DNA from 3 places in the Streptomyces sp. DF42 genome. Region 1 is predicted to be linked to each of the others. Evidence: riboswitches for the same ligand, from Rfam matches in the RefSeq annotation. Region 1 holds a riboswitch; each other region holds the start of a gene.

Region 1 (4,050 bases):
TTTCGAAGCCGGCGAACAGCAGCACGAAGCACATCGCCGCGGCCTCGTTCTCGGTGAGGTGTTCACCGTGGTCGGAGGCGCGGATGAGGCCCGAGATCAGGTCATTGCCGAGGTCGCCGCGCTTGCGGTGGATGAGCTCGGCGAGATAGCCGCGGATCTTCTTCACGGAGCGGGCGACGCCACCGCGCGGACCGCCGCCGTGCCGGATCATCATCCCCGCCCAGTCGCGGAAGTCGTCCTGGTCCTCGCGGGGGACGCCGAGCAGGTCGCAGATCGCGTAGATGGGGAGGGGGAAGGCGAAGTCGTGGATCAGGTCGGCCTCGCCGTTCGGCGCGAACCGGTCGATCAGATCGTCCGTCAACTCCTGCACGCGCGGCGCGAATTCGGCCACCCGGCGCGGAGTGAACGCCGTGGAGACGAGGCGCCGCAGCCGGGTGTGGTCCGGCGGGTCGATGTTGAGCAGATGCGTCATCAGATTGGCGCTGCGCTCGCCCGGGATGCCGGTTTTGCTCTTGCCCTGCGCGTCCTCGGCGTGATGGGCGGGGTTCTTCGACAGCCGCCCGTCGGCGAGCGCCTGACGTGCGTCGACGTAGCGGGTCACCAGCCATGCCCCCACCCCGCTGGGAAGCGTCGTCCAGTGGACGGGGGAGTGCTCGCGCAGCCATGCGTAGGCCGGGTAGGGATCGCCGGCGAATTCCCAGGTGAAGAGTTCGGGGGCGGTGTTGGGGACGTTCACAGGACGACCGTATCGGGAGCCGCTGGTGAACGCCCCGCCGCGGCGGCCGGCGCAAAGGTGACACGCGTTCAACTCCGTGATCTTCACGTGATCTACGCGGCATTAACTTGTGACAAGTGATCGACTGCCGATACGTTCACCCACCAGCGCGGTGCCGAGCACCATCCGCCGCGCCGGTCACTGCTGTCTCGCGAAAGGCCCCCGCATGCTCTCCGGGAACGGTCGACACCGTCGCCCCCGTCAGGCTCCGGCACTCCTCGTCGCGGCCGGGGTGACCGGCTCCGCCATCGCCATCCCACTCCTCGGGGCGGCCTCCGCGCACGCCGCCGACGGCACCACCTGGGACAAGGTGGCGAAGTGCGAGACCGGCGGCGCCTGGAGCGAGAACAGCGGCAACGGGTTCTACGGCGGACTCAAGCTGACCCAGAAGAACTGGGAGAAGTACGGCGGCCTCGACTACGCCCCCAGAGCCGACCTGGCCAGCCGCAACCAGCAGATAGCCGTCGCCGAGAAGCTCCTGGACGACCAGGGCGTCGGCGCCTTCCACCTCTGCGGACTGACCTCGGGCCTGAACAAGGACTCGGACTCGGCCGACATCGACACGGGCATTCTGGAGGGCGGTTCGGGTTCGTCCGACTCCTCCGACTCCACCGGTTTGTCCAACTCCTCCGGTAATGGATCCAGTGGGTCCGGTGATTCCTCTTCGTCGGATTCATCCTCCGGCGCCTCGTCCAGCACTTCTCCTTCCGCCTCCGAGGACGCGAAGGACAACTCCACCGAATCCGGCACATCGGCCTCACCCTCCACCTCCCCGTCCGGGACGGCCTCGCGAGACGCGCAGCGTCGCGACGACTCGTCCGCAGATCGGGCAAAGGGTGATGACTCGGACAATGCCCAGGAGGAAGTGGGCTCTTGGAGCCTCGTCGACACCGGCTCGATCGGCACCGGCCGCCACCGCGGCGCCAGCGCCGAGGGGGTCAAGGCGGACAGTCGTACGGACGACACGTATACGGTCCACGCCGGCGACACCCTCGCCTCCATCGCCGACTCCCTTGACCTGGACGGCGGGTGGCACGCGCTCTACGCCGAGAACAAGAAGGCCCTCGGTAGCGACCCGAACCGTATCGTCGCCGGTCAGACCCTGCGACTCCCTGCCGAATAGGGCGAAAAACAACGGGAGTTCGCGTCACATTTCGCTCCGGAATGTCCGGTTTGGTGAAAGTGTGGGATGAGTCTCAGAAGCCCTGATCGTCTTTGAAATTCCCCGGATCGCGTGTCTACGGTCGTCACCGCTCGTCAACACGAGCCCCGGCTGCCGCAACGCCGAATCCTGCCAGCGGCCGTACGGGAACAGTCGTCGCGTCAAGCGCCGTAGGCAGGAGCGGGGGACCCAAGGTAGGCGCCGGGTCCGGCAGTTGAGGCCTCACGGCCTCCGACGCCGGAACCGGCTTGGGGTTAAGTCGCGCACCGGGAGGTGCGCGGCCGGGCAACTCAACCGGCCCGAACCCGACAGCTCACCTCGCAGGCGTCGGTGAGGGGATCCACCATGCTGTTTTCCGGCAAGGGCAAGCACCGTCGTCCGTCCAAGGCCACCCGCGCCGCCGCGATCGCCGGCGTCACCGGTGTCGCCATCGCCGCCCCGCTGATGGCGGCCGGCAGCGCCTCCGCCGCCACCGCCTCCGAGTGGGACGCCGTCGCCCAGTGCGAGTCGGGCGGCAACTGGTCCATCAACACCGGCAACGGCTACTACGGCGGCCTGCAGTTCTCCGCGTCCACCTGGGCCGCGTACGGCGGCACGCAGTACGCCGCGCAGGCCAACCAGGCCGGCAAGGCGCAGCAGATAGCCGTCGCGGAGAAGGTTCTCGCCGCTCAGGGCAAGGGCGCCTGGCCGGTCTGCGGCACGGGCCTGTCCAGCGCCGCCTACAACGGCGCCGGCGCCTCCGGCTCCAGCAGCACCGCCAACCGCTCGGCCGACTCGCAGGCCGCCTCCCGCTCCTCCGAGCGCCCGGCCGCGAAGACCCAGAAGAGCCAGAAGACCGTCACCACCCCGACCGGCAAGAAGGTCAAGAAGGGCGACGGCGAGTACAAGGTCGTCAAGGGCGACACCCTCAGCTCGATCGCCGAGAAGCACGGCGTCAAGGGCGGCTGGCAGAAGCTGTTCAAGCTGAACAAGGACATCGTCTCCGACGCCGACCTCATCTACCCGGGCCAGCAGCTGCACCTGAAGTGACGGCCTGCCGGTAGCTGAACCACAAGCGCCCGCCCATCCGTGTCCTCCGTCATGGCGGACACGTGAGGGCCTCCCCCCGTCCCCACGGGCTCCCCGCTCCGGTGCGTGTTCCCCCGTACGCACCGGGGCGGGGTCTTTTTGCGCCCCCTCTTTGTTCCGTTCGGAAACAATTTACTCTCGGTTCTGCTCAAGGGATGGTCGGCAGCGTGGCCGATCGGCCGGAGGCGGTTAGGCTCGTCTCGCAGAGCCAGCGCTACTGCCGTAGCCGCGTCACATCCATGAAGGAGATGCTCGTGCCGTCCATCGACGTCGTCGTAGCCCGGGAAATCCTGGACTCCCGAGGCAACCCCACGGTCGAGGTCGAGGTCGGCCTCGACGACGGCAGCACGGGTCGTGCCGCCGTCCCCTCCGGCGCCTCCACGGGCGCCTTCGAGGCCGTGGAACTCCGCGACGGTGACCCCAACCGCTACCAGGGCAAGGGTGTCGAGAAGGCCGTCCTCGCCGTCATCGAGCAGATCGGCCCGGAGCTCGTCGGCTACGACGCCACCGAGCAGCGCCTGATCGACCAGGCCATGTTCGACCTGGACGCCACCGACAACAAGGGCTCCCTCGGCGCCAACGCCATCCTCGGCGTCTCCCTGGCCGTCGCCCACGCCGCCTCCGAGGCCAGCGACCTCCCGCTCTTCCGCTACCTGGGCGGCCCGAACGCGCACCTGCTGCCCGTTCCGATGATGAACATCCTGAACGGCGGCTCGCACGCCGACTCGAACGTGGACATCCAGGAGTTCATGATCGCCCCGATCGGCGCGGAGTCCTTCTCCGAGGCCCTGCGCTGGGGCGCCGAGGTCTACCACACCCTCAAGAAGGTGCTGAAGACCAAGGGCCTGTCCACCGGCCTCGGCGACGAGGGCGGCTTCGCCCCGAACCTGGAGTCCAACCGCGCCGCGCTCGACCTCATCATCGAGGCCATCAAGCAGGCCGGTTACGTCCCCGGCGAGCAGATCGCGCTCGCGCTCGACGTCGCCGCGTCCGAGTTCTACAAGGACGGCAAGTACGAGTTCGAGGGCAAGTCCCGCTCGGCCGC
Region 2 (4,050 bases), 2.0 Mb from region 1:
TACCTCCCGGCCGAGGTACGCCACTATCTGGTGCGCCGCGTCCTCGGCCCGCTCGGCGCCTGGTGGCTGCGCGACCGCTTCGAGGGGAAGGTGCAGGTCAGCGAGGTCGACCGGATCGTGCGCACGGACGCGGCGGACGGCGGCCCGACCCTGACGGTCCGTACGCACGCGGGTGGCCTCCAGAAGCTGTCCGCGGACCACGTCATCGCGGCGACCGGATACCGCGTGGACATCGCCGCGATGGACGTCCTCGGCCACGGACTGCGCACAGGTCTGGCGGTGAGCCGGGGCGCGCCCAAACTGGGCGCGGGGTACGTCTCCTCGGTTCCGGGCCTGTACTTCACGGGCCTGCCGGCCGCGTCGTCGTACGGCCCCGTGATGCGCTTCGTGTGCGGCACGGAGTTCGCCTCTCCGAGGCTCGCCACACACCTGGCCGCAGCGCACGGACAGGCGGGCGCCGCGCACCCCACCCGGCGATGAAGAGCCCACCGGAGCAGGGGAGTTGACCAAGGATCGGCGGTGCACTCCGCCATCGTCCGGTTCGCGGTGAGTCGGTGGGGCGTCCTGTCCGTATTCTCTGATCATGGCCGCACCCACCGCATATGCACTCATCGCCACCGACCTGGACGGCACGCTGCTCCGAGGCGACGACACGCTGTCCGACCGGTCTCTCGCAGCGCTCGCGCGGGTGGCCGAGGCCGGCGCCCGTCACCTCGTCGTGACGGGTCGGCCGGCGCCCGGAGTGCGGCCGCTCCTGGATGCCCTGGGCAGCACGGGGCTCGCGGTGTGCGGACAGGGCGCGCAGGTGTACGACGCCGGCGCGGACCGTCTGCTGTGGTCCGTCACGCTGGACCAGGAGCTGGCCGAGACCGCCCTCGGCAAGATCGAGGCCGAGGTGGGCCAGGTGTACGCGGCCGTCGACCAGGACGGAGTGGAGGGACTCACGCTCATCGAACCGGGCTATCTGATGCCGCACCCGACCCTGCCGGCCGTGCGGGTCGACCGGCGCGACGACCTGTGGGGCGAGCCCATCAGCAAGGTGCTGCTGCGCCATCCCGACCTGTCCGACGACGAGTTGGCGTCGACGGCGCGCACGGTGGTCGGTTCGCTGGCCACCGTCACCATGTCCGGACCCGGGACCGTCGAACTCCAGCCATGCGGCATCACGAAGGCGACGGGCCTCGCGCTGGCCGCCGCACACCTGGGACTCGGACCGGAGCGGACGATCGCCTTCGGTGACATGCCCAACGACATCCCGATGTTCGACTGGGCCGCCCACGGCGTCGCCATGGCCAACGCACATCCCGAACTCAAGGCGGTGGCCGACGAGATCACCACGTCGAACGAGGACGACGGCATCGCCGTCGTCCTCGAAAGACTCTTCCCGAGCGGGTGATACGGCTCAGTACGCGCCGAACACGTTGTCGATCGATCCGTACCGCGCGGCCGCGTACTTGCAGGCGGCGGTGATGTTCGCGACCGGGTCGTAGGGGTCGTACAAGGTGCCGGGCACGTGGTAGGCGAGGAACGTCGGGTCGATGACCTGCAGCAGCCCCTTGGACGGGGTGCCGGCGGCCGCGTTCGAGTCCCAGAGGTTGATGGCGGCCGGGTTGCCCGAGGATTCGCGGATGACGTTGCGGTAAATGCCGTTGTACGTCCCGGGGATGCCGTTCTGTGCCATCACCTGCAGGGAGGCCCGGATCCAGCCGTCGAGGTTGTCGGCGTAGCCCAGGGACCTGGCGGTGGCCACGGTCGGGGTGGCCGCGGAGGCGCTGGTCGCTCCGATGATCGGGAGGGCGAGAACGGCGGCGCCCGTGCCGATGACGGCGAGCTTGCGGGCGAGGCGGGAGTTCTTGGTGCGGCGGTGCTGAGCGGCAGCAGGCATGGCGAGGTTCCTCTCCGGCGCCTACGAGGTGAGCTGTCGGGTTCGGGCGGGAGCTGCCCGGCCGCGCCGCCCTGCGGCGACGCGACTTCACCCCTAGCCGGTCCGGGACGGTGCCCGGTCCGGCGGCTTACCTGGTTCCCCCGCTCCTGCCGTGCGAGTGAGTTCGTCGATGGGTCGTGTCCAGGCGGCGGCAGGATTCGGCGTTCCGCCCGACAGGCCGGGAACGTATGCGAGAGCACATGTCCGGAACAAGTACTGAATTCACAGATCACGCCTATTGACCTTGGTCTGAGGCATATGGGTCGCTTGATCCTTTGCGGTTGCCAACCCTCAACTTGCGTACGGGTGAAGGAAAATCGACAGAAGTCGGACGGCCGTCGACTCGCGCGACGGCGTGACCCAACTCACTGGCTCCGGTAACAGTGGCAAATCGGGCAATAGGCCCAACTCGTAGTCAATCAACTGTTCATGAGGTCCACGTCCCCCTGGTTCGAAGGAAGATCACCTCTCTATCTTCGTTGCACACCGCCTGATTAGGGGCGAAAGGGACTCTCTGTCGCAGGTGGTCTACGGGGGATCCGGGAGTGGCGGACGAGCACGGTGGCCGCCCGCGCGCGCATGTCCACCGTGAGGACGGAACCTCCTCTGTGGTGCGCGTCGTTGTCATGGCAGTCGTCCGTCGAGCACGCCTTGACGACCGCTTGAGCGGCTCGGGCGGGAGGGTCGCGATCTGGAGGGAGCTGAAGCCGCCCCAGGAGATGCCGGACATGCCCACCCTCATGGAGTAGTGGCCGCGGGGCCGGAAAGAGTGAGAGCAGACCCCCCGGTCGGCCGAAGGGGGCGGGGTCGTCCTCAAGGTGGCTGCCCGCTGCCGGATGCGGCGTCCGTCTTCGTCCGGGGCGCAGGCCGTCCACCTGTCGGAGCCGGCAGAGGCGCCGACAGGCAAGGCGACAGGTGGGGCGACAGGCAAGGTGATGGGAAAGTCGATAGATATCCGCTCATATCAGGTGATCAAAAACATACCGGTCGTGATCCGATACCGCCCGTGGTGGACGGGTGGGTGGCATCGGTGATCGAAAGGTGACCGGATACGCTGACTTGAGTGATGTCAGCGACCTATCGACAAACCGTGTAACCGCCAGCAGACACCAGCAGACAGGAGACCCCTCGTGACCGTCGTCGGGCCGTTCGGGCTGAGCGTGCGGGACCAGGCTCTGGAAGCCGATGTCCAGGCCGGATTGGCGGCCGTCGAGGAAGGTTTGCTCGAAGCCACCAAGAGTGAGGTGCCCTTCATCACGGAGGCCGCCCAGCACCTGGTGCGGGCGGGTGGGAAGCGGTTCCGCCCGCTGCTCGTGATGCTCGCCGCCCAGTTCGGTGATCCGTACGCCCCCGGGATCGTGCCGTCGGCCGTGGTGGTGGAGCTGACCCATCTGGCCACGCTGTACCACGACGACGTGATGGACGAGGCCGCGGTGCGGCGCGGTGTGGACAGCGCCAACACCCGCTGGGGCAACTCGGTCGCGGTCCTCACCGGCGATTTCCTGTTCGCGCGCGCCTCGCACATCCTGGCCGACCTCGGCCCCGAGGCGGTCCGGGTCCAGGCGGAGGCGTTCGAGCGGTTGGTCACCGGGCAGATCCTGGAGACGGCGGGGCCGCAGGACGGGCGGGACCCGGTCGATCACTACGTGGACGTGCTGGGGGGCAAGACGGGCTCGCTGGTGGCCGTGTCGTGCCGCTTCGGCGCGATGATGTCGGGCGCCGACGAGACGGTCGTGGACGTGCTGACGCAGTACGGGGAGCGGCTCGGCGTGGCCTTCCAGCTGGCCGACGACGTGCTGGACATCGCCTCCGACTCGCGCGAGTCCGGAAAGACGCCGGGCACCGATCTGCGCGAGGGGATCCCCACCATGCCGGTGCTCCGGCTGCGGGAGCGGGCGGCGCGGCTGGGACTGGCCGAGGACATCGCCCTGTGTGAGCTGCTGGACTCCGACCTGGGCGACGACGCGCGGCTCGCGGAGGCACTCACGGCACTGCGCGCGCACCCCGCGCTGGAGCAGGCGCGCCGGGACACCGTGCGCTACGCCGAGGAGGCGCGGGCGGCGCTGGCTCCGCTGCCGGAGTGCGGCGCGAGGCTCGCGCTGATGGAAATGTGCGACGCCGTGGTG
Region 3 (4,050 bases), 2.6 Mb from region 1:
GTACGTCCTGTACATTTTTTACAGACGCCGAAGGAGGGGCACCCATGACCCGACCGACCGCCCGCTATGTCCTGCCCGAGATCACCGAGCGCACGAGCTACGGGCACAAGTCGCTGGATCCGTACTCGAAGCTGCTGGAGGAACGGATCGTCTTCCTCGGGACGCAGGTCGACGACACCTCGGCGAACGACGTGATGGCGCAGCTCATGTATCTGGAGCACAAGGACCCCGACCGGGACATCGCGCTGTACATCAACTCGCCCGGCGGCTCGTTCAGCGCCATGACGGCGCTCTACGACACGATCCAGTACGTCACCTGCGACGTGGCGACGACCTGCCTGGGGCAGGCGGGTTCCTCCGCCGCGGTGCTGCTGGCCGCCGGCACGCCGGGCAAGCGGTTCGTGCTGCCGGGCGCCCGCGTGGTGATCCATCAGCCGTCGCTGGCCGAGCCCGTCGAGGGGCAGGCCAGCGATCTGGCCATCCAGGCCGAGGAGTTGACGCGGATGCGCTCCCGCCTCGAGGAGATGCTCGTTCGGCACACGGGACGCAGCGCGCAGCAGGTGAACGCGGACATCGAGCGGGACAAGATCCTGGATGCCCAAGGAGCGGTGGAGTACGGGCTGGTGGACCAGATCATCCCCAGCCGCCGGGCCGCCCCCGTCCCGCCCGCCGGTCGGTGAGAGGCCGGTGCTCCCGCCCGAACTTCCTCCGCTGCCCGCCCTCACGCGCGCCGAGGGAGAGCTGATCGACCGTTACCTCGACGTGGTCGACCTGCTCGGCCGTATCAACCCGGCGCATGACGGGGACACGTATCGCGGACTGCGTGCCGCGCAGGCTCTGGTGAGCCAGGCGGCGGCGCTGCGCGACGCGCTGGCGCTGATGCACCGTCGGGGCGAGAACGAGTTGCACGCCCCGACCCTGGGGCGCGCCCTCAGGGTGCTGGACGGCGAGCGGCGCACGGCCAGGGTCACCCTGCCGCCGCACTCCCCCAGTTGACGCGGGTTCGACCGGTCCGGACACCTCGCCGCGGCGCGAGGTGTCCGGACCGGCGTTCAAACGGACCAAAAGGCGTACCGCCTTTTGGAGGATGCTTGGCTCCCTTTTCGGGGCCGTCGGAGTTGCACAACGTGCGTGGCCCTAGGCCGGAATGATGCCTTCCGCCGCTGGTCCGGGGCTCGTCGAGGGCCTCAACGCCCGTTCGAACGCAGGGGTGTCCACCCGAACGGGTGAGTGGTGAGTAACAACACAAAGTCACGGTTCCATTGGGTTTTTCTGACTTCTGTAGGTGAAGATCCCTGTCTGACGACAAGACCCCGCCACAGCGGCGGGGCGATCCGGGCGGACGCCGAGTCCTGCCGCCGCACGGATGACCGGTCGACAGGAGTGGATCGGCAGGAGTGGAGGACCCAGGCAAGACGGGTCGCCGGAACGGCCGTCTCCGTAGGGAGACGCCGGGTCGAGCAGCCCTTGGGGTGAAGCCGCGTCAGCGGCCGGGCAACTTCGCCAGCCCGAATCCGACAGGTCATCCTTCACAGGCGGCTGACGAAGGGTTGCGCATGTCTGCGCTCAATCGTGTCCCGTCGCTGATGGCCCGGGCCGGCACGGCCTCGGCGCTCACTATCGCCGCCGTGGGCGGCTCCATCGTGGTCCCGGGTGTCGCCTCCGACGCCGCGGCCGCCACGCCCGCGACGAAGGCACTTCAGATCGCGGCCTCCAAGAAGGGTTCCCCGTACAAGTGGGGTGCCTCGGGGCCGCGCAGGTTCGACTGCTCAGGGCTCACGCTGTACTCGTTCAAGAAGGCGGGCAAGAAGCTCCCCCGGACGGCTGCCCAGCAGTACAACAAGTCCCACCACATCTCCTCGAAGAGCCGCAAGGCCGGAGACCTCGTGTTCTTCCACTCGGGCTCCAGCGTCTACCACGTGGGCATCTACGCAGGGAAGGGGAAGATCTGGCACGCCCCGAAGACCGGGGACGTCGTGAAACTGCAGAAGATCTGGACCAACAGCGTCTGGTACGGCCGGATCAGCTGACTCTCCCGCGGGGGCGACGCCGACCTGACAGGCCGTCGCCCCCGCGGGGCCTTCCACGGGCTCGGCACACTGCCGGGGCGGAAACCCCGCCGTCCTGCCGCCCTGAGCCCTCACCGCGCCCTGACGGCGCTCTGGACCGGGCCGGGGCACCACGCCCCGTCGCCACGCTCCCGCTCCCGCTCCCGCCTTTCACCCCTCGCGGCCGCGCCGTGCGCCTCGGTGCTAAGGCTCCTGCTGTCCCGCGGCCGGCACCGGCTCGGCCGGGACGGTCCACGGAAATTCGATGGACACCGTCTTGCCGCCCTCCCGGGTGGGACGCACCCGGAGCCTGCCACCGCACTCGGCCGCCAGCCAGCGGACGATCACCATGCCCCGGCCGTTGTCCTGCTGGACGGCGGCGGGCAGCCGTTTCGGGAGGCGGGGATGACTGTCGGTGACGCCGATGCGCAGCTGTTCGTCATGGTGGAGCTCGACGTCCACCGTGAAGGTGGGTGACAGCCCGAGAGTGTGCTGCACCGCGTTGGTAGCGAGTTCGGAGACGATGAGGCGGATGGTCTCGGAGGTTTCCGTGCCCGCCGGCAATCCCCATTCCGCCAGGGTGTCGACCACGTAGCCGCGGGCCGCGGCGACCGAGGCGGGATCGCTCGGCAGAGTGACGGATGCTTCCAGATGGTCTGCCATGGCGCGGTCGTCCCTTTCCCACGGGACCGGAGTCCGACACGGAGCGGATGGTTCGAGTACGGTCCCGGACTGGTGCTTCGTCGCCAGAGTGCCATTACCGCAACGGTCACGGGTGGCGATCCACCAAGATATGCATATATCTGTCGCTCAAAGCGGTGAACTCTGCGACGGGAGACCGTATTCGGGTGGCCCGGTAGGAGTAAGGAGTAACGCATGCAGCACGGTCCCGCGGTGCGCCGCCGGAAGCTGGGTGCCGAACTGCGTGCGTTACGCACGAGTGCGGGGCTCACAAGCGGCGAGGCGGCTCGGCTCGTGGGCTGGCACCAGTCGAAGGTGAGCCGGATCGAGACGGGTGCCAGCGGGGTGAAACCGGCCGATGTGCGGTTACTCCTGGACGCCTACACCGTGTCGGACGCCCAACTCCGTGAGTTGCTGATGGCGTTGGCGGGTTCCGACGAGGGAGGCGGCCGGCACCACTGGTGGCACGCCTATCGCGGGGTGCTGCCCCCGACCTACCGCGATTTCATCAGCCTGGAGTCCCAGGCGAGCGCAATGAGCACGCTGGAGACGTCCGTCGTACCCGGCCTGTTGCAGACGCCCGAGTACGCACGTGAGGTGACCCGGGCGGCGGTGGGCGGACTGGACGACGAGCGGCTGGACGCCCTGGTCGAGGTGCGCCTGGCCAGGCAGGACGTGCTGCGTGCGGACCGGCCGCTGGAGCTGAGCGCGGTGCTGGACGAGGCTGTGCTGCGCCGGGAGATCGGCGGCCCCGACGTCATGGCGAGACAGCTGCGACAGCTCATCGAGGCGGCGCGCCTGCCTCAAGTGCGGCTTCAGGTACTGCCGTTCGCTGCCGGTGCCCATGTCGGCGTCACCGGGCCTTTCGTAATCTTCTCATTTTCGAGCACTTCTGATCTGGACGTGGTTGTTCTCGACCACTTGACGAGTAGCCTCTACCTCGAGCGGAAAGAAGACCTCCGGGCCTATACCGAGGCCTTCACCGCCCTTCAGTCCCACGCCCTTTCGCCCGAGGACTCGTTGGATCACATCGCCGCAATAAGTGACGGCGCGTAAGGAGGCACCATGTCTGCACTGCCTCGGAACGTACCTTCCAGTACCGATCTGCATGGCGTGCGGTGGCTGCGCAGCAGTTACAGCACGGGTGCGAACAACTGCGTGGAGACGGCACTGCCGCACTCCGGCCCCTGGGCCGGGCTGCTCGCCGTGCGCGACTCCAAGGACCCGGCCGGGCCCGCCCTGCTCATCTCCCCCGGGAGCTGGACGGAGTTCACGGCCACCTTCAAGGCCTGATCAGTTCCGATCAGGCCTGATCAGTTCC

What was found. A riboswitch is a leader RNA that binds a small molecule or an ion and turns the genes downstream of it on or off. The one in region 1 is predicted to bind cyclic di-AMP.
Region 2: it holds a riboswitch for cyclic di-AMP, as region 1 does, so the genes downstream of both, ACYUED_RS26585 (transglycosylase SLT domain-containing protein) here and ACYUED_RS17320 (transglycosylase family protein) in region 1, are expected to answer to the same signal.
Region 3: it holds a riboswitch for cyclic di-AMP, as region 1 does, so the genes downstream of both, ACYUED_RS05430 (C40 family peptidase) here and ACYUED_RS17320 (transglycosylase family protein) in region 1, are expected to answer to the same signal.

The regions. Positions count from the first base shown of each region.
Region 1 covers NZ_CM177859.1:3,817,374-3,821,423, reverse strand. The annotation lists gene ACYUED_RS17330 (cytochrome P450 family protein) at 1-736, opposite strand, end outside; gene ACYUED_RS17325 (transglycosylase family protein) at 942-1,898, shown strand; cyclic di-AMP (ydaO/yuaA leader) riboswitch at 2,094-2,279, shown strand; gene ACYUED_RS17320 (transglycosylase family protein) at 2,283-2,966, shown strand; gene eno (phosphopyruvate hydratase) at 3,254-4,050, shown strand, end outside.
Region 2 covers NZ_CM177859.1:5,788,754-5,792,803, forward strand. The annotation lists gene ACYUED_RS26575 (FAD-dependent oxidoreductase) at 1-480, shown strand, start outside; gene ACYUED_RS26580 (HAD family hydrolase) at 584-1,396, shown strand; gene ACYUED_RS26585 (transglycosylase SLT domain-containing protein) at 1,403-1,885, opposite strand; cyclic di-AMP (ydaO/yuaA leader) riboswitch at 1,889-2,064, opposite strand; partial or broken gene ACYUED_RS26590 (CocE/NonD family hydrolase) at 2,458-2,669, opposite strand; gene ACYUED_RS26595 (polyprenyl synthetase family protein) at 3,055-4,050, shown strand, end outside.
Region 3 covers NZ_CM177859.1:1,180,544-1,184,593, forward strand. The annotation lists gene ACYUED_RS05420 (ATP-dependent Clp protease proteolytic subunit) at 45-680, shown strand; gene ACYUED_RS05425 (hypothetical protein) at 688-996, shown strand; cyclic di-AMP (ydaO/yuaA leader) riboswitch at 1,412-1,553, shown strand; gene ACYUED_RS05430 (C40 family peptidase) at 1,557-2,030, shown strand; gene ACYUED_RS05435 (ATP-binding protein) at 2,253-2,711, opposite strand; gene ACYUED_RS05440 (helix-turn-helix domain-containing protein) at 2,925-3,785, shown strand; gene ACYUED_RS05445 (DUF397 domain-containing protein) at 3,795-4,022, shown strand.